4 regions of the Nocardia sp. NPDC050712 genome follow, and region 3 is predicted to be linked to each of the others. Evidence: riboswitches for the same ligand, from Rfam matches in the RefSeq annotation. Region 3 holds a riboswitch; each other region holds the start of a gene.

Region 1 (4,168 bases), on a different contig from region 3:
AGGGCCTGTGCCGCCGCGACGAGGTTGCGCAGCGACGCCACCACCTCTTCGGTGTGGCGGGTCTTCAGGCCGCAGTCCGGATTCACCCAGAGCCGCTCGGCCGGAACGGCTTTCAGCGCCGCGGCCAGCGACCGCTCGATCTCCTCGGCGCCCGGCACACGCGGCGAGTGGATGTCGTAGACACCCGGGCCGACACCGAGGTCGAAACCGGCGGCGTTGAGGTCGTCGAGCACCTCCATGTGCGAACGCGCGGCCTCGATCGAGGTGACGTCGGCATCCAATTCCGCGATGGCGCCGATGATCTCACCGAACTCCGAGTAGCACAGGTGGGTGTGCACCTGCGTGCCGTCGGCCACGCCGGAGGTCGAGAGCCGGAACGCGTCCACCGCCCACGCCAGGTACGCCGCCTGATCGGCCTTGCGCAGCGGCAGCAGCTCGCGCAGCGCGGGCTCGTCGACCTGGATGACGCCGATCCCGGCCGCCTCCAGATCCACCGTCTCGTCCCGGATCGCCAGCGCGATCTGGCGCGCGGAGTCGGCGCGCGGCTGATCGTCGCGCACGAAGGACCACGCCAGGATGGTCACCGGGCCGGTCAGCATGCCCTTGACCGGCTTGGCAGTCAGCGACTGGGCGTAGGTGCTCCATTCGACCGTCATCGCCGACGGGCGCACCACGTCACCGAACAGGATCGGCGGGCGCACGCAACGGGTGCCGTAGGACTGCACCCAGGCGTTGGCGGTCGCGGCGAAACCGTCGAGCTGCTCGGCGAAGTACTGCACCATGTCGTTACGTTCCGGCTCGCCGTGCACCAGCACGTCCAGACCGATTTCTTCCTGGAGCGCAATGACTTCGGCGATCTCGGCGCGCATCCGGTTGTCGTACTCGGCCTGGTCGATCTGTCCCTTGCGCAGTTCGGCGCGGGCCACCCGGATCCGGCTGGTCTGCGGGAACGAACCGATGGTGGTGGTCGGGAGCAGCGGCAGATTCAGCCGTCGCTGCTGCAGCACCCGGCGCTCGTCGGCCGGGGTCCGGCTGATCGCGTCGGCGTCCAGCTCGGCCAGGCGGGCGCGCACCGACTCGACCCGCAGGCGCGGATCGGCCTTGCGGTCGGCGACGGCTGTGCGCGCGATCTCGAGTGCCTCGGCGACCGCGTCCTCGCCGTCGTGCAGCGCGGTGGCCAGCACCCGGACCTCGGCGATCTTCTCCGCGCCGAAGGCCAGCCAGCTGCGCAGGCGCGGCTCCAGATCCGGTTCGGTGTCCAGGCCGTAGGGCACGTGCAACAGCGAGCAGGAACTCGACACCGCGACCGTCGCGCCACCGGCGCGCAGGTCACGCAGCACCGGCAGGGCCAGGTCGGGATCGACGCGCCACACGTTGTGGCCGTCCACGACGCCGGCCACGATCAGGGTGTCGCTCAGCGCCGCCGCGGCCGCCACGTCGGCGGCGCCACCCGCGGCGAGGTCGATCGCGATGCCGTCGACCCCGGTCTCCGCCAGCGCCGGCAGCACCGCACCGAGGCGGCCGAAGTAGGTGGCGACCAGCAACGCGGGCCGGGACATGGCCGCGGCCAGCCGCCGATAGGCGGTGTAGACCGTGGCCTGCTCGGTGTCGCTCAGATCGGTGACGAGCGCGGGCTCGTCGAGCTGCACCCATTCCGCGCCGGCCGCGGCCAGCTGCCCGAGCAGTTGCTCGTAGAGCGGCAGCAGATCGGGCAGGCGGTCCAGCAGATCGCTGCCGTCGACCGACTTGGCCAGCTTCAGGAAGGTGACCGGGCCGACCAGCACCGGCCGGGCCGGAATCCCCAGCTGCCGCGCCTCTTCCAGCTCGGCGAGCAGCTTTTCCGGATGCAGCGCGAAGGCCGTCGTGGCGGCGAGCTCGGGCACCAGGTAGTGGTAGTTGGTGTCGAACCACTTGGTCATCTCGAGCGGCGCGACGTCGGCGGTGCCGCGCGCGGCGGCGAAGTACCGGTCCAGCTCGTCGTCGATCCCGGCGACCCGCTCGGGCAGCGCGCCCAGCAGTGCCGCGGTGTCGAGCACGTGGTCGTAGTAGGAGAAGGTCCCGACCGGAACCGAATCCAGGCCCGCGTCCCGGGCGGCGGTGAGCGCGACGGTGCGCAGGCCGGCGGCGACCTCGTGCAGCGCGGCGGCGTCCAGGCGTCCGGCCCAGTACGCCTCGACGGCGCGCTTGAGTTCCCGGTGCGGGCCGATGCGCGGCAGTCCGAGGACCGTGGCGGTGAAGATGTTCTGCGGGTTCGGCATTGATGAACTCCATGGTCAGCAGCTGATGGCCGCCGCCCATCACGAGCGCACGCACGAGGAGCCCACACGCACTACCCGTGCCCGGGTCTACTCGGCGCAACGCCCAATCCACGAGGCGACAACCGCCGGATACGGCGTATCCGGCACAACGGGCAGGTCTTCGGACTCGCGTGCGTCGGCCCGATACTCGGGTCGGCCCGGATTCGAATCCCGGGATGCCTACTGACCGTCGCTTCCCAGGCTGTGCCCAGTGCGTTGTTGACGGCTGTCGTTCACGCTCACCGCTGCGGGACAGCCCCGGATTCTCACCGGGTTCCCTCTAACCCGATCGCGTGCGAACACGCTTTCGGGCTTCGACGCCGACGAATGGGTCAGGGGCTCCTTCGACACCACCACGGCGAACCAGCTGCGACGGAGGAATATACCGGATGCCCGGATTCGGCTGCACCGCGCGCCGGTCTCAGCCGATCCGCACGGTCGCCGTTCGCGTCGCGCCGGCCGCGCCGGGACCGAATTGCTGCTGCCAGGCGGGCGGGCCAAGCTCGACGACGAAGGTGAGCCGGCCGTCCGAATCCGCGGACACGTCCGCCGGCGTGCCATCGACCGTCACCGTCGGTGCGCCGGATCCGCGCGGGAGCGGCGGCGTCGTGATCGTGGTCCGGCCGGAGCCGGTGATCGTGAGCCCACCGGAATCGGCCGCGGCGAGGTCGAGGAATTCGACCGCGCGCCGCGGATCGGCCCGCACGGACCAGCCCCAGACCTCGAAAGCCGGCTCGATCGAACGGAAGTCGAAGCGCTCGGGCACCGCGGGCGGGTCGGCGAAGACCTGCTCGAAGCGCCGGGTCGCCTGGCGTATCTGCGCTTCGAACAGCGCGACACCGTGGCAGCCCCACGGCATATCCACCCAGTGATGCGCGATGCCGTGCGCGCTCAGCACCGCGTGCATGCTCGAGCTGGGGGGATGGACGAGCTCGCGCTCCAGCGCACAGCCGATCGACGCTTCGACCGGCGTCTCGCCGTGGGCCGGATCGTAGACGCCGTTGCCGGTGTAGAGCTGGAGATCGACGCCGCGGAGATTTCCGGCCAGATCGGCCGGATTGTGTCCACGCCAGCGGATCTCCTCGGTCGCGCGCGGTCCGTAGATCGCGTCGGGCCGCCCGCCCTGAATGAGCGGCGCTTGGGACAGCACATTCCAGGTGATCGGCAGATTGGTGTCGGGTACGCCGGACAGGCTCGCCGCCGCGACGAACCGATCCGGATGCCGGGCGCTGAGCAGCATCGTCCCGAAACCGCCCATGGATTCGCCCATGATCGCGCGATGCGCGCGGTCCGGGACGGTGCGAAAGTTCGCGTCGACCAGGGGAATGAGCTGCTCGATCACGAACGACTCGTATTTCGGCGAACGGTCCGCGTCGTTGTCGAGCCAGTCGGACCAGAATCCCGCGTCGCCGCGCGGCGCGACGACGATCGACGGGTACGAGGCGGTGTTCGCCTCGCCGTCGTAGGTGGCGCGAAAGGTGGTCTGGTCGTGGCCGGTACCGGCGAGGTAGTAGGTCACCGGCCAGCGTTGCGCGCCGTCCGCGCGATATCCGGCCGGGAAGGTCACCTCCACGGGCACCGGGTCGGCGAACGCGTCCGTCGCCACGGTGAGGCCAAGGGTGCGCTCGGTCAGCCACTGCCGGTCGACGATCGAGACGGCCTGCGGCGGGGGCGGCTGGGCAGCAGCGGGCGCTGCCGCGAGCGCGATGCCCACGCCCGTCGCGGCGCACAGCCGGTGCCACGACCGCGCGAAAGTTGGTGCGGGCATAGGTAACTCCTTCTTCTTGCCCGGCCGGGCGATCAGCGCACGGACCGGATCGGCAGGACCGCGAGCCCGCCGAGCACCGCGGCGACGACGGCGCCGAGAAACA
Region 2 (4,168 bases), on a different contig from region 3:
CCGCGGCCAGACCGAGTGCCAGCGCCGCCGGAATCAGCAGCACCGCGGTGATGCCCGCCAGCGTGACGCTGTTGGCGGCCCGGCCGAGCAGGATGTCCGCCACCGGCCGGCCCGAGATCAGCGAGGTGCCGAAATCGCCGTGCAGGAACCCGGACATCCAGTCCGCGAAGCGAATCGGCGCGGGCCGGTCCAGGCCGAGCTGGGCGCGCATCGTCGCCAGCTGCTCCGGCGTCGGATCACCGCCGCCGGTGCGGGACAGCAATACCGTGGCCGCGTCCGAATCCAAAGCTTCGAAGAGCGCGAACACCAGCAGCGCGACGGCGGCGAGGATCCCGATCCCGCCGGCGCCGCGCCGGGCGATATATCCGAGCACGGTGTTACCGGGCGGCCAGCCAGGTGGACTGGTAATTGGCCCAGTCGTCGGTGCCGGGCACACCGTTGCGGACCCCGCCCACGTGCTTCTTGGCGGCGTCCGGTCGCTTGGCGAAGCTGTGCAGGATGTAGCCGCCCTCGTTCCAGAGTTCGTCCTGGAGTTGGAAATACAGCTCGCGCCGGCGCTGCGGATCCATGGCCGCGCGCGCCTGGGCGAATTTCTCGTCCCAGCCCGGCCGCCGCCACCCGGTGCCGTTGCTGGGCGCGCCGCTCGTCATGGTCTGGCCGTAGAAGTAGTCGAGACTGTAGTTCCACCAGCCGATATGGCTGAGCGCGGCCTTGCCGCTGACCTGCGAGAAATAGGTGTCCGCGGGCACCGATTCCAGGTTGACGGTGATACCGGCGGCTTTCGCGTGCTCGGCGAACAGGGTCGCGGATTCGAGCATGCCCGGCATGCCGTCCGCGGTCGGCAGGGTCACCGTGAGGTTCTCCCGCCCGGCCGCGCGCAACAGTTCCCGCGCCCGCTGCGGATCGTAGGTGCGCTGCGGCAGCGTGTTGTTGTAGTACGGCGCGCTGTTGCCGTAGACGTCGTTGCCGATCTCGGCGTAGCCGTAGTACACAGCCTCGACCATGGCCTCGCGATTCACGGCCAGGCGCATGGCCTGCCGCACCCGCGGGTCGTCGAACGGCGCGGTGTCCACCCGCATCTGGAACGCGCCCATCAAACCCGCGGGCGGCACCACCACCGTGGTGTCCGGATCGCTCTCCAGCGTGCGCGCCTGCAGGTACGAGATCTCATGCACCACATCGGCTTCGCCGGACAGGAAGGCGTTCACCCGCGCCTCGGTCTCCGCGATCTGGATGATCTCGACCTCGTCGAGGTGCGGCCGACCGTCCCAGTATCGATCGTTGCGCCGCAACAGGGTTCGGTCGCCCGGCGACCAGCTCTGCAACACGAACGGGCCGGTGCCGACCGGCAGGACCGAGCCGTCGATGACGCCGGTGCCGTCCTTGACGATGTAGCAGTACCAGCCCGCCAGCACCGAACCGAAGTCCGCCAGTGGCGTTTTCATCGCCACCACCACGCCGAGATCGCCGTCGGCCCGGGTGCGCGTCATGTCGACCACCGCGAGGTCACCCGAGGACTGCTTGGCCGGATCGAGCATCCGCTCGAAACTCCAGAGCACATCGCGCGCGGTCAGCGGGCTGCCGTCGCTGAACCGCACGCCCGGGCGCAGCGTGATCCGCCACTCGCTGCCATCGGCGTTGGGCTGCAACGATTCCGCCAGGCGATAGCGCAGCGTCAGGTCGTTGTTGTAGGCAACCAGCTTGTCCCACACGTTCTTCGACACCGCGCCGCCCGCCGAACTGCCGGCCCGATGCGGATCGAGCACGTCCGCACTCGCCGACCGGCCGGCGATCGCCGACCGCAACCGGCCGCCGTCGCGCGGCGGCCCCTCGGCGCCCGCCGGGCCGCTCTCGGTGCCACAGCCCGTGAGCACCGCCGTGCCGCCCAGTGCGGCGACGCCGAGCGCGCCCGCGCTGGTGAGCAGGAACTTTCGACGCCCGAAACCGGGTCGTCCCATCATGTAGTTGTTCATAGCCATCCTCGTGGGGTGATCCCGGTACCGCGGGCGCAGGTATCCTGGCTCCCGGATCAACGCTCCCCACCGGCCTTCCAACCTGGGCAGGTCGTGGCCGTAGACGGTGGATCGCTCCTCGGTGACAGTTGCGGGACAGCCCCGGATTCACACCGGTGTTCCCTACGCCGGTTGGAAACCCTACCGGCTGGCGGGCATCCGAGATCCTCGCCATAGTGGAGACATGGCAACCGCAACCTGGAACGGCGTCGTCATCGCGCAGAGCGACAAGACCGAGATCGTGGAAGGCAACCACTACTTCCCGGCCGAATCCGTGCACGCCGCGTACCTGAAGAGCTCCGAGACGCAGACGGTCTGTCCGTGGAAGGGCACCGCCGGCTACTACACGCTGGAGGTGGACGGCGAAACGAACGAGGACGCCGCCTGGTACTACCCCACGCCCAAGGAAGCCGCCGCGCAGATCAAGGATCACGTGGCGTTCTGGCGCGGGGTCGTCGTGACCGACGAGTGAGCCCGGTGCCCGGCCAGTGACTGTGTTGTTCGGGCAAAAGCCCAGCTCATAGCCCTAGGGTGGGCACTATGCGGGCGATTGCGTTCGACGAGTTCGGCGGGCCGGAAGTACTGCGGCCCGTCGAGATCCCGGTGCCCGAGCCCACCGGCGACCAGGTCCGGGTCGCGGTGCGCGCGGCCGCGGTGAACGCCTCGGACTGGAAGACGCGCTCCGGCATCCTGACCTTCGGGGACAACCGGTTTCCGCAGTACCCGGGCTGGGAGGTGGCCGGCACGGTCGACGCGCTCGGCCCCGACGCCCGCGGCTTCGCGGTCGGCGACGAGGTGTTCGGCTGGACGCAGGCCGGTGGCTACGCCGAGTACGCCCTGAGCAGTGCGCTGGCGCGTAAACCGGCGGGGCTGGACTGGGCCGACGCCGTCGCACTGCCGATCGCGGTGAACACCGCCGCGAAGGTGCTGGCCATGCTGCGGGTGCGGGCCGGGGAGACACTGCTGGTCAACGGGGCCTCGGGCGTGGTCGGCTCGATGGCGGTGCAGCTCGCGGTCGCCGCGGGCGTCACCGTGATCGGCACGGCCTGCGAACGCAATCAGGACCTCGTCCGCGCGCTCGGCGCGATACCGACAACCTATGGGGACGGCCTCGCCGATCGGGTCTGGGCCCTGGCCCCGCACGGTGTCGACGCGGTGTTCGACACCGCACAGCACGGCGGCCTGCCCGCGGCGATCGCCCTGCGCGGCGACACCGGCCGGATCATCGCCATCGCCGATTTCGCCGCCGCGCAACTCGGGGTGGTCGCCGCCGCCCTGCACGGCGTCGACGCGGTGTACGACGCCTTCCGCTGTGCCGAATCGGTAGTCGGCTACTCCGGCACCTGGCTGGGCGAGTCCGCCGCCGACTGTCCGCCCGGGCGGCCGCTGGTGGACCTGGCCGGAAAGGTTGCCGAGGATATCCGCAGCGGCAAGTTCCGCTTGGCGGGCCCGGCCCGCACCTTCCGCCTGGAGCACGCGGCGCTGGCGCATCAGGAGATGGAGCATGGTCACGGGACGGGGAAGGTCGTGCTTCTCATCAATCGGCCTTGAGTTTGCTAGTCGATAACTAGCATCGGTGCGATGACCGATAAACAGATGCTGACGAAGAAGGTCGTGGCCCTTGCCGCGGCCACCGCGACGCTCGGCCTGCTCGGTGCATGCAGCAGTGACGACACTGACGACAACAGTTCGAGCACGTCGACCGTCACCACATCGACGAGCACGTCCGCCGCGATGTCCACCGCGTCTTCGGCCCCGATGCCCTCGTCGGTCCAGCCGGGTACGCCCGCCGCGACCCTGGCCGCCACGGCCTGGGAGACGACCTCGGCGACCAACGCCTCAGGCACCGAGGTCCCGCTGACCGACGACAACGTCAAGAACTACGTCGGCTACGCCTACTTCAAGCCGGACGGCACCTTCACCATGGTCAACCTCGACGACTCCCCCAAGATGCGCGGTGACTGGACCGTCTCGCCGGACGGCAAGACCCGCACCATCGTCGTGAAGAACGAAGCCGGACAGGAACAGTCCCGGCGCACGGTCGACATCGTCGCGCTCGACGACAAGGAATTCACCTACCGCGTGTATCCCGATGCCGCCGACAAGGCCGTCTACTACGACATCATCCACACACCCACGACCCACCCGGAGCCGCG
Region 3 (4,168 bases):
GCTATCCGCGGCGGGCCCTGCGGTTGCACGAGTGCGCGCGGGTGCTCGCCGAGCGGCACGGCGACGAGGTGCCCGCCGAGGTGGACGTGCTGCTCGGGTTGCCCGGTATCGGCGCGTATACCGCCCGGGCGGTGGCCTGCTTCGCCTACGGCCAGCGAGTGCCGGTGGTGGACACCAATGTTCGCCGGGTGGTCGCCCGGGCGGTGCACGGGCGGGCCGAGGCCGGGAATCCGGCCACCCGCGACCTGCCCGAGACCGAGGCGCTGCTGCCGGTGGAGGTCGCCGCGGCCGCGAAATTCTCGGCCGCGCTGATGGAGCTCGGTGCGACAGTGTGCACAGCGCGCAATCCGCAGTGCGCGGTGTGCCCGCTGCCGCGCTGCGCCTGGATCGAGGCCGGGCGGCCCGCTTCCGAAACAGTGCGCCGAGTGCAGAAATACGAGGGCACCGACCGCCAGGCCCGGGGCCGGCTGCTGGACGTGCTGCGCGCCGCGACCGGGCCGGTGGAGCGGGTGCGCCTGGATCTCGCGTGGACGCGGGATCCCGGGCAGCGCGCGCGGGCGCTGGATTCGCTGCTCGTCGACGGGCTGATCGAGCAGACCGAGGACGGATTGTTCGCGCTGGCCGGCGAGGGCAGCCCGGTCGCCTGAGTCAGCTCAGGCGCCGCAGGAACGCCTCTACCTCGGCGCGGTAGAGCTCGGGTTGGTCGTCGTGCACGAGATGCCCGGCATCGGGGATCAGCGCGTAGGTGGCGTTCGGGTTGCCGGCCGCCATTTCGCGCATCTGCCCCGGCGGGGTGATGGTGAATTCGCCCTCGATGAGCAGCGTCGGTGCGCGCACCGCCTGCCATTCGGTCCAGAAGTCGCGGGTGCCCCACTCCTCGGAGATGTCGCGGAAGGTGGCGACCGAGCCGTGCAGGCGGTAGCCGTCGGGACCGTGCTCGAAGGAGTTCAGGAAGTAGCGCCCGGCGACCGGGCCGAAGTAGTCCAGGACCGCGTCGGCGTCCGGGAACGGCTGCGGCCAGGCCTCGATCATGGCGGCCCAGCCCGCGGCGGTGCGGCCCTTGAAGTCCGGCGCGATGTCCTCGACCACCAGCCCGCGGACCCGCTCGGGATGCTGGGCGGCGAACACCCAGCCGTGCAGCGCGCCCATCGAGTGCCCGATCACCACCATCGGCTCGGCGACGCTCGCGGTGGCGGCGGTGAGGTCGGTGACGAAGGCCTCGGTCGTCAGCTCGGCCGGTGCCGGCCGGCCGTGACCGGCCGCGTCGAAGGTGTAGACGTGCCCGTATCCGCGCAGCCAGTCCAGGTGATCGCCCCAGGTGCGCGCACTGCCCATCAAGCCATGTAGCAGCAGGATCGGCGTGCCTGCCCCGCCCTCGTCGTACAACACCGCCCAGATTCTGCCGCATAGACTCGGGTCATGGCTGTAGTGAAGATCAACGCGATCGAGGTTCCGGAGGGCGCGGGCCCCGAGTTGGAGAAGCGGTTCGCCCAGCGTGCGCACGCGGTGGAGGGCTCGCCCGGTTTCCTGGGCTTCCAGCTGCTGCGCCCGACCGCCGGGGACAACCGGTATTTCGTGGTCACCCAGTGGGATTCGGAGGAGTCGTTCGCCGCGTGGCGCGACGGCCCGGCCCGCACCGCGCATGCCGGCAGCGGCGACAAGAAGCCGGTGTCGACCGGCGCCTCGCTGCTGGAGTTCGAGGTCGTGCTCGAGGTCTCCCCCGCCGCCGCCTCCTGAGCTGCCACGAAATGCCCGGCGAGCTGCGGCGCGCCGGGCATTCCCATATCTCGGATACGCGTGTTGACGGCAGCTGCCTGCTCCTGTCACAGTTCGAAGGACAGACGCGAGGGTGATGCGGTAATCCGGTGTGAAGCCGGAGCGGTCGCGCCACTGTGATCCATGCACCGGGTGCTCCCAGGTGCCGGGAAGCCAGACACCGGCACCCATCGCACGGACCACTCGACGGGGACGCGTATCCCTAGGAGGAATTCATGGCCATCGCGCATACCCCCACCCGGGCAACCGATTCGCTGGCAACCGTGCTGGTCACGGTAGGTGTCGTTCTTCTCGCACTGCTCACGCTGTACCTGGTCGGTTTCGATCAGGGCGCCATCTCGCGCAGCGGGATGTTCATGCATGAGCTGATGCACGACGGACGCCACCTGCTGGGGCTCCCGTGCCATTGATCGGAAGTCTCAAGACCCTGCTGATCCGTGGTCTGCTGGCCGGCTTGATCGCCGGCCTGCTGGCCGCGTCGGTGGGCTACTTCGTCGGCGAACCCAAGATCGACGCCGCCATCGCCATCGAGGAAGCCGCCGCGGCGGCCGAGTCGCCGGGCGCCGAGGCCGGTCATTCGCACGGCGACGAGGAAGAACCCCTGGTCAGCCGGGACGGGCAGAAGGGCGGCCAATTCCTGGCGCTCGGCCTGGCCGGGCTCGCGCTCGGCGCCATCTTCGCTTCGGTCGCCCATGTCGCACGGCGGCACAGCACGCTGACCGGACCGCGGCTGGCCTTGGCCCTCGCGGCCGGTGGCTGGCTCGCGATCGTCGCGGTGCCCTTCTTCAAATATCCGGCGAACCCGCCCGCGGTGGGCGACCCGGAGACGATCAACGACCGCACGCTGCTCTGGGTCGCCGCGGTGCTGCTCGGCCTGGCCGCTGTCGGCGCCGGGACCTACGTCTACAAACTGCTCGCGGCGCAGCTCGGCACCGTCCGGCTGATCGCCGGGGTGGCGGTCTTCGTGCTGCTGCTCACGCTCGGGTACGTCTTCCTGCCGGGTGTGGACGAGGTGAAGGCGGACTTCCCGCCGAGTCTGCTGTGGCAGTTCCGGGTGGCCTCGCTGGCCCAGACCGCGACCCTGTGGGCCGCGCTCGGGCTCGGCTTCGCGGCGCTGACCGAATTCGCCGCTCGCAATAGCACCGAGGTACGAGAACCGGTCGCTACCGCGGGGTGATCCGGAACCAGAACGTCGAGGGCAGTGTCGGTCTCATGACCGGCACTGCCTTTTCCGTATGGCCCCACAGTCTTTCGCTCGCACCGATCCGGGAGCCCGCACGGGCGCCGCGCTCGGTCACGCTGGCCTTCGGCGCACTGGTCGCCGCCCTGCTCGCCGGCGTGGCCGAGGCGCTCGCGCAGGCGGCGTTGATCGTGGAACGGTCCGGCGCCGATCTCGGCGGCCTGGCGACCGGTCTGGCCATGCGCGCGGTGATCTACCTCGTCGTGCTGGCCGTGGCCATCCGGATGACGCACGGCGACCGCTGGGCTCGCCTGGTCCTGACCTTCGGTCTCGGCCTGCTGGGTCTGGCCTCGCTCCTCGTGGAGCCGATCCGAGCCGTGTTGTCCGCCAACGACTTCGGTGACCTCTTCGACAACGTCACGGCCAGCGGCGTCGGCATCGCGATACTCCGGGCCGGCCACGTGCTTGCGGTGCTGATCGCGATCCCGGCGATGTACCACCGCACCGCCCGCCCCTACTTCCGCGCCTGACGCATGGCTCCCCGCGTACCCGTGGTACGCGAAGAACCAAGCGGCAGTGCGAATTACACGAGCGCGGCGTCGAGGGTGACGGTGTCGACGCCGGCCAGGGCCTTGCTCACCGGGCAGCCCGCCTTGGCGGCCGCCGCCGCGGCGGCGAACCCGTCGGCGTCCAGGCCCGATACCCGGCCGCGCACCGTCAGCTTGATCTCGCTGATCCGGAAACCGCCCGCCGAGTCCGGCCCCAGGGTGACATCGGCGCTCACGTCCAAGCTCTCCGGGGTCCCGCCCGCATTCGCGATCTGCGCCGAGAGCGCCATCGCGAAGCAGGACGAATGCGCGGCGGCGATGAGCTCCTCCGGGCTGGTCGTGCCGTCGGCGTTCTCGGCCGAACGCTTCGGGAACGACACGTCGAACTTGCCGGCGCCGGAGCTGGCCAGGTCGACCTGCCCGGAGCCGTCCTGCAGCCCGCCGGTCCAGGCGGTGCGTGCGGTACGTGTTGGCATCACGGTCCTTTCAAGGGGTTTCGATTCGTCGCCACGAACCTACTCGCCGCGATCGGTCCGCGAGGCGGTTACCGGCTTGTGGTCAGCGCGCTCACGGCGCGGTGCGGCGATCGAGTTGTTCGAGCACCCGCGGCCACGCGGCGCGATGCCGGTCGCGCGCCGCTTCGGTCGCAAAACCACTGTGCCGC
Region 4 (4,168 bases), on a different contig from region 3:
GCCCGCCTCGGTGGGCGTACTGGGCGGCTGCGCGAACAATCCGCAGGCGGGTCTGCTGGCCGCCGATGTGCGGCGCTGGGCGGCCGAGCGGTTGCCGGAGTTCATGGTGCCCGCGACGGTCATGGTGCTGGAATCGGTGCCGCTGACCGCCGGCGGCAAGCTCGATCGCAAGGCCCTGCCGGATCCGGAGTTGCTGTCCGCCAAGGAATATCGAGCCCCGCGCACCGGCCGGGAACAGGCCCTGGCGGAGTTGTTCAGCGAGATCCTGGGTGTGCGCCGGGTCGGCATCGACGACGATTTCTTCGCGCTGGGCGGGCACTCGCTGCTGGCGACCCGACTCACCAGCCGGATCCGGGCCGTCCTCGGCGCCGAGGTGCCGGTCCGGGTGATCTTCGACGCGCCCACCGTCGCCGAACTCGCGCCACGGCTCGACGACGAGGTTGCCGCGGGCATGGATTTCGATCCCGTGCTGGTGCTGAAGCGTTCGGGCACACAGCAACCGCTGTGGTGCCTGCACCCGGGCGGTGGGCTCGGCTGGTTCTACCAGCGGCTCGGCCAGGACCTGCCCGATCGGCCGGTCATCGCCGTCCAGTCCCGTGGCCTGAACGGCGGCCGGCTGGCCGACTCCTTCCCGGAGATGATCCAGGACTACGTCGCCCAGATCCTCGAACGCCAGCCCGAGGGGCCGTACTACCTGCTGGGCTGGTCCTACGGCGGGATCGTCGCGCACGCGCTCGCGAGCGAACTCGCCGGGCGGGGCCTGCCGATCGGGCTGCTGGGCATCATGGACAGCAAGCCGCCGGTCACCTCGGGCCCGCAACCCGATCTCTCCGAGGACGACGCGATGGCCGGTATCCAGGACTGGGTGGCCGACCGGTTCGGCGACCAGCTCGAATCCCCCGATGTGCAGGGTCTGGCCGAGCGCGCGACACGCGTGCTCGTCAACAACAGCAAGCTGCTCGACGGTTTCCGCACACCCTATTTCGACGGTGACGCAACCCTCTTCGCCGCCGCGATCGATGTGGAAGGCAATCGGCCCGCCGATGCGAAAGGCGAGCTCGAAGCGGCCTGGCGTCCCTACATCGGCGGGCGCATGGACATCTTCGACGTCGATTGCGCGCACGGCGACTTCGATCGCCCGGAGATGATGGGTCTGGTGGGCCGGATCCTGCGCGGGGTCCTGTGACGCGCTCGAGGTGACAAACGTCCAAGCCACCGGCGGCGGAAGCGGCGAGGATCAGAGCATGCACATCGAGAGGGTTACACCGAAGCTGGTTGTCGAGGGCGCGAAGGCGGCACTCGAGTACTACCGGGAGGTGTTCGGAGCCGAAGTGGGAGAACTGCACGAGGCCGACGGGCGCGTGACGTTCGCGGAGCTGGAATTGCCCGGGGGCGTGCTGTTCCAGGTCAAGGACGCCGACTCGGTCGATAGCGTTGCGACAGTGTTGCTGAGTGTGGTGGTCGACGAGCCGGACCGGCTCGCCGAGCGGATGGCCGCGGGCGGCGGGGAGATCGTGTTCGAGGTCGCCGATCAGCCGTATGGGATCCGGCAGGGCCGGGTGCGAGATCCGTTCGGGCACGAGTGGATCCTCGGTACGCCACTGCACCGCGGCTGACCTACATACTGCTAGGTTTTGTTCAGCAGGGAACACCGGTGCGAATCCGGGGCTGTCCCGCAACTGTGACCGAGGAGCAGACCTTCATCTACGGCCACGACCTTCCTGGGTTGGAAGGCCGAAGGCGAGCGTTGATCCGGGAGCCAGGATACCTGCGCCCTTTCAGGATCGAGCTTCACGAGGATGACAATGCGAGTGCCAACTCGCCGCCGGCTCCGCGCCGCGCGGCTACCCGATGGTGCGCCCGGCACGGGCCGCCATCACCGTTCCCCGGTCGCCGTGGTCGTGGCGGGACTGCTCGCCGTCGCCATGGTCTTCACCGGTTGTGCGTCGAACGAGAACGAGGGCGGCGCAGCGTCTTCGGCGCGGGCGCTGCGCGCGTCCGGTGACGGCGCCCTGACGATCTACAACTCCTACAAGATCGCCGGGCTGGACCCGATCGGCACCGGCACCAACTGGCTGTTCGACTGGGGTGTCGCGGAAAATCTGCTGCAGATCACCGAGACCGGCGAGGTCGCGCCGTGGCTGGCGGAGTCGGTGACCCGCGACGGGGACACCCGCTGGGTGGCCACCCTGCGCAAGGGCGTCACCTTCCAGAACGGCAAGCCGGTCGACGCCGTCGCCGTGGCCGCCGCGCTGACCAGGCAGATCGCCAAATCCGCTGCGGCCCGGGTCTATCTCGACGCGGCGACCACGGTGACGGTGGCCGGTGAGCAGGTCGTCATCACGACGCCGGCGCCGAACGCGATGGTGCCCGCCGCGCTGGCCGCGCGCGACAACTCCTTGCAGATCTACGACGTCGCCGCGATGGACGCCGCGGGCGGCGATTCGGCGAAGATCGTCGGCGCCGGCGCATACTCGGGCCCCTACGCGATCACCGCGTGGACACCGGACAATCTCGTGCTCGCCCCGTACGAAAAGCACTGGGAGGGCCCACCGCCGCTGCGGCGGATCACCGTCCGCGTGGTGCCCGACGAGCAGGCCCGGCTGGCGGGCGTGCGCAGCGGCGAAGCCGATATGGCGTTCTACCCGTCCACCGCGGCCAAGCTGGAGTTGCAGGGCGACAAGGACATGCACGTGCTGTCCTCCGAGTTGGCGCTGCAATCGCTGCTGGTCGAGATGAATCTGAAGGCCGGGATCTTCACCGACACCGCCGTGCGCAAGGCGTTCACCGCGGCGATCGACTACCAGGGCATCGCCGCCGACGTCGGCAACGGTCAGTTCGCCCCGGCCACCGGCCTGTACCCGCCCACCATGTCCTTCGCCGCCGACAGCCAGGTCTACGACCTGAACGAGGCGAAACGGCTGCTCGACGCGGCGGGCTGGGTGCCCGGCAGCGACGGCATCCGCGGCAAGGACGGCCGGAAACTGGTGGTGCGATTCGTGACTCAGGCTCAGGGGCCGGAGACCAACGATGTCGCGATCGCGATGAAAGACCAGGTGGCGCGCGCCGGTTTCGAGCTGCGCATCGACAATGCCGAGGATTCCGCCGCGGTCAAGAAGGACCCGACCGGGTGGGAATCCTCGGTGGCGCTGAGCGGTTCGCTCTCCGGCACCGCCGACCCGATCCAGCCGTATCTGGTGCGCTGGACCACCGGCGGCTCGTCCAACGCCCAGGGTGTGGCGAATCCGGAGATCGACGCGATCGGCGCGCAGCTGCGCGGCGAGTTCGACACCACCCGCCGCGACGCCCTGCTCGAGCGGGCGCAGCAGATCCTGGTGCGGGAGCAGGCCTATGTGGTGGCGGGCACGTTCAAGTACTTCACCGTGGTGACGGGTCCGGAGTGGGCCGACTACCGGGTGTCGAGCGTGCGCCGGCATCTGACCAGCCGGACCGGTGCCTGACGCGGCTCCGGCGATGCGAGTTCTCGTTCCGGTCCGGCGCCGGGTGGTCGAGGCGCTGCTGACGCTGCTGGGCGCGAGCGTGCTGATCTGGGCGCTGATGCCGTTGGCTCCGGGCAACCCGGCGCGAATGATCCTGGTCGCGCAGGGTGTCCCGGAGCCGCCGCCCGAGCAGATCAGCGCGCTCGAACGAACCCTGCATCTGGATCGGCCGGTGCTCGCGCAGTACGCGCACTGGCTGTGGGGTGTGGTGCGCGGCGATTTCGGGCTGTCGTTCGTCTCGGGGCGGCCGGTGGCGGGGGAGTTCGCCGAGCGGCTACCGGCGACGCTGACCCTCGCGTCCGCGTCGCTGGCGCTCGCGCTGGCGTTGTCGGTCGCCCTCGGCGTGCTCGCGGCCCGGTATCCGCGGCGGTGGCCCGATCAAGGCACCCGGTGGCTGGCGCTGGTGTTCGCCTCGGTGCCGGGATTCGTGGTGGCGCTGTTGCTGATTCAGGTGTTCGTGGTCGGGCTGGGTTTCGGCAAGGCCGCGCTGGACGGCACCTGGCGGCAGGTGTGGTTGCCCGCGATCTGCCTGGCGGTGGATCTGTCCGACACCTGGTCGCGACTGTTGCGGGCGAATCTGCTCGGGTTTCTGGAGTCTCCGACCGCGGAGGTGCTGCGGGCCCGGGGTGCGTCACGCTGGCGGGTGCTGTGGCGGCACGGGCTGCCCA

Evidence for each region. Region 3 has a riboswitch for cobalamin ahead of AB0H76_RS26645 (CbtB-domain containing protein). Riboswitches for the same ligand answer to the same signal wherever they lie in the genome.
Region 1: another riboswitch for cobalamin. It lies ahead of metE (5-methyltetrahydropteroyltriglutamate--homocysteine S-methyltransferase); the one in region 3 lies ahead of AB0H76_RS26645 (CbtB-domain containing protein).
Region 2: another riboswitch for cobalamin. It lies ahead of AB0H76_RS03340 (ABC transporter substrate-binding protein); the one in region 3 lies ahead of AB0H76_RS26645 (CbtB-domain containing protein).
Region 4: another riboswitch for cobalamin. It lies ahead of AB0H76_RS19530 (ABC transporter substrate-binding protein); the one in region 3 lies ahead of AB0H76_RS26645 (CbtB-domain containing protein).

What each region holds. Positions count from the first base shown of each region.
Region 1 is NZ_JBFAHT010000002.1:146,486-150,653, reverse strand. Features, by position in the region: gene metE (5-methyltetrahydropteroyltriglutamate--homocysteine S-methyltransferase) at 1-2,258, opposite strand, end outside; cobalamin riboswitch at 2,392-2,617, opposite strand; gene AB0H76_RS11065 (alpha/beta hydrolase-fold protein) at 2,719-4,065, opposite strand; gene AB0H76_RS11060 (MFS transporter) at 4,098-4,168, opposite strand, start outside.
Region 2 is NZ_JBFAHT010000001.1:709,656-713,823, reverse strand. Features, by position in the region: gene AB0H76_RS03345 (ABC transporter permease) at 1-373, opposite strand, end outside; gene AB0H76_RS03340 (ABC transporter substrate-binding protein) at 378-1,973, opposite strand; cobalamin riboswitch at 1,990-2,188, opposite strand; gene AB0H76_RS03335 (DUF427 domain-containing protein) at 2,197-2,484, shown strand; gene AB0H76_RS03330 (NADP-dependent oxidoreductase) at 2,553-3,563, shown strand; gene AB0H76_RS03325 (DUF4822 domain-containing protein) at 3,594-4,168, shown strand, end outside.
Region 3 is NZ_JBFAHT010000003.1:1,343,401-1,347,568, reverse strand. Features, by position in the region: gene AB0H76_RS26660 (A/G-specific adenine glycosylase) at 1-647, shown strand, start outside; gene AB0H76_RS26655 (alpha/beta hydrolase) at 649-1,389, opposite strand; gene AB0H76_RS26650 (antibiotic biosynthesis monooxygenase) at 1,420-1,737, shown strand; cobalamin riboswitch at 1,798-1,960, shown strand; gene AB0H76_RS26645 (CbtB-domain containing protein) at 1,992-2,186, shown strand; gene AB0H76_RS26640 (CbtA family protein) at 2,177-2,953, shown strand; gene AB0H76_RS26635 (hypothetical protein) at 2,989-3,486, shown strand; gene AB0H76_RS26630 (OsmC family peroxiredoxin) at 3,540-3,980, opposite strand; gene AB0H76_RS26625 (SRPBCC domain-containing protein) at 4,072-4,168, opposite strand, start outside.
Region 4 is NZ_JBFAHT010000002.1:1,836,046-1,840,213, reverse strand. Features, by position in the region: gene AB0H76_RS19540 (non-ribosomal peptide synthase/polyketide synthase) at 1-1,186, shown strand, start outside; gene AB0H76_RS19535 (VOC family protein) at 1,245-1,616, shown strand; cobalamin riboswitch at 1,599-1,791, shown strand; gene AB0H76_RS19530 (ABC transporter substrate-binding protein) at 1,806-3,461, shown strand; gene AB0H76_RS19525 (ABC transporter permease) at 3,475-4,168, shown strand, end outside.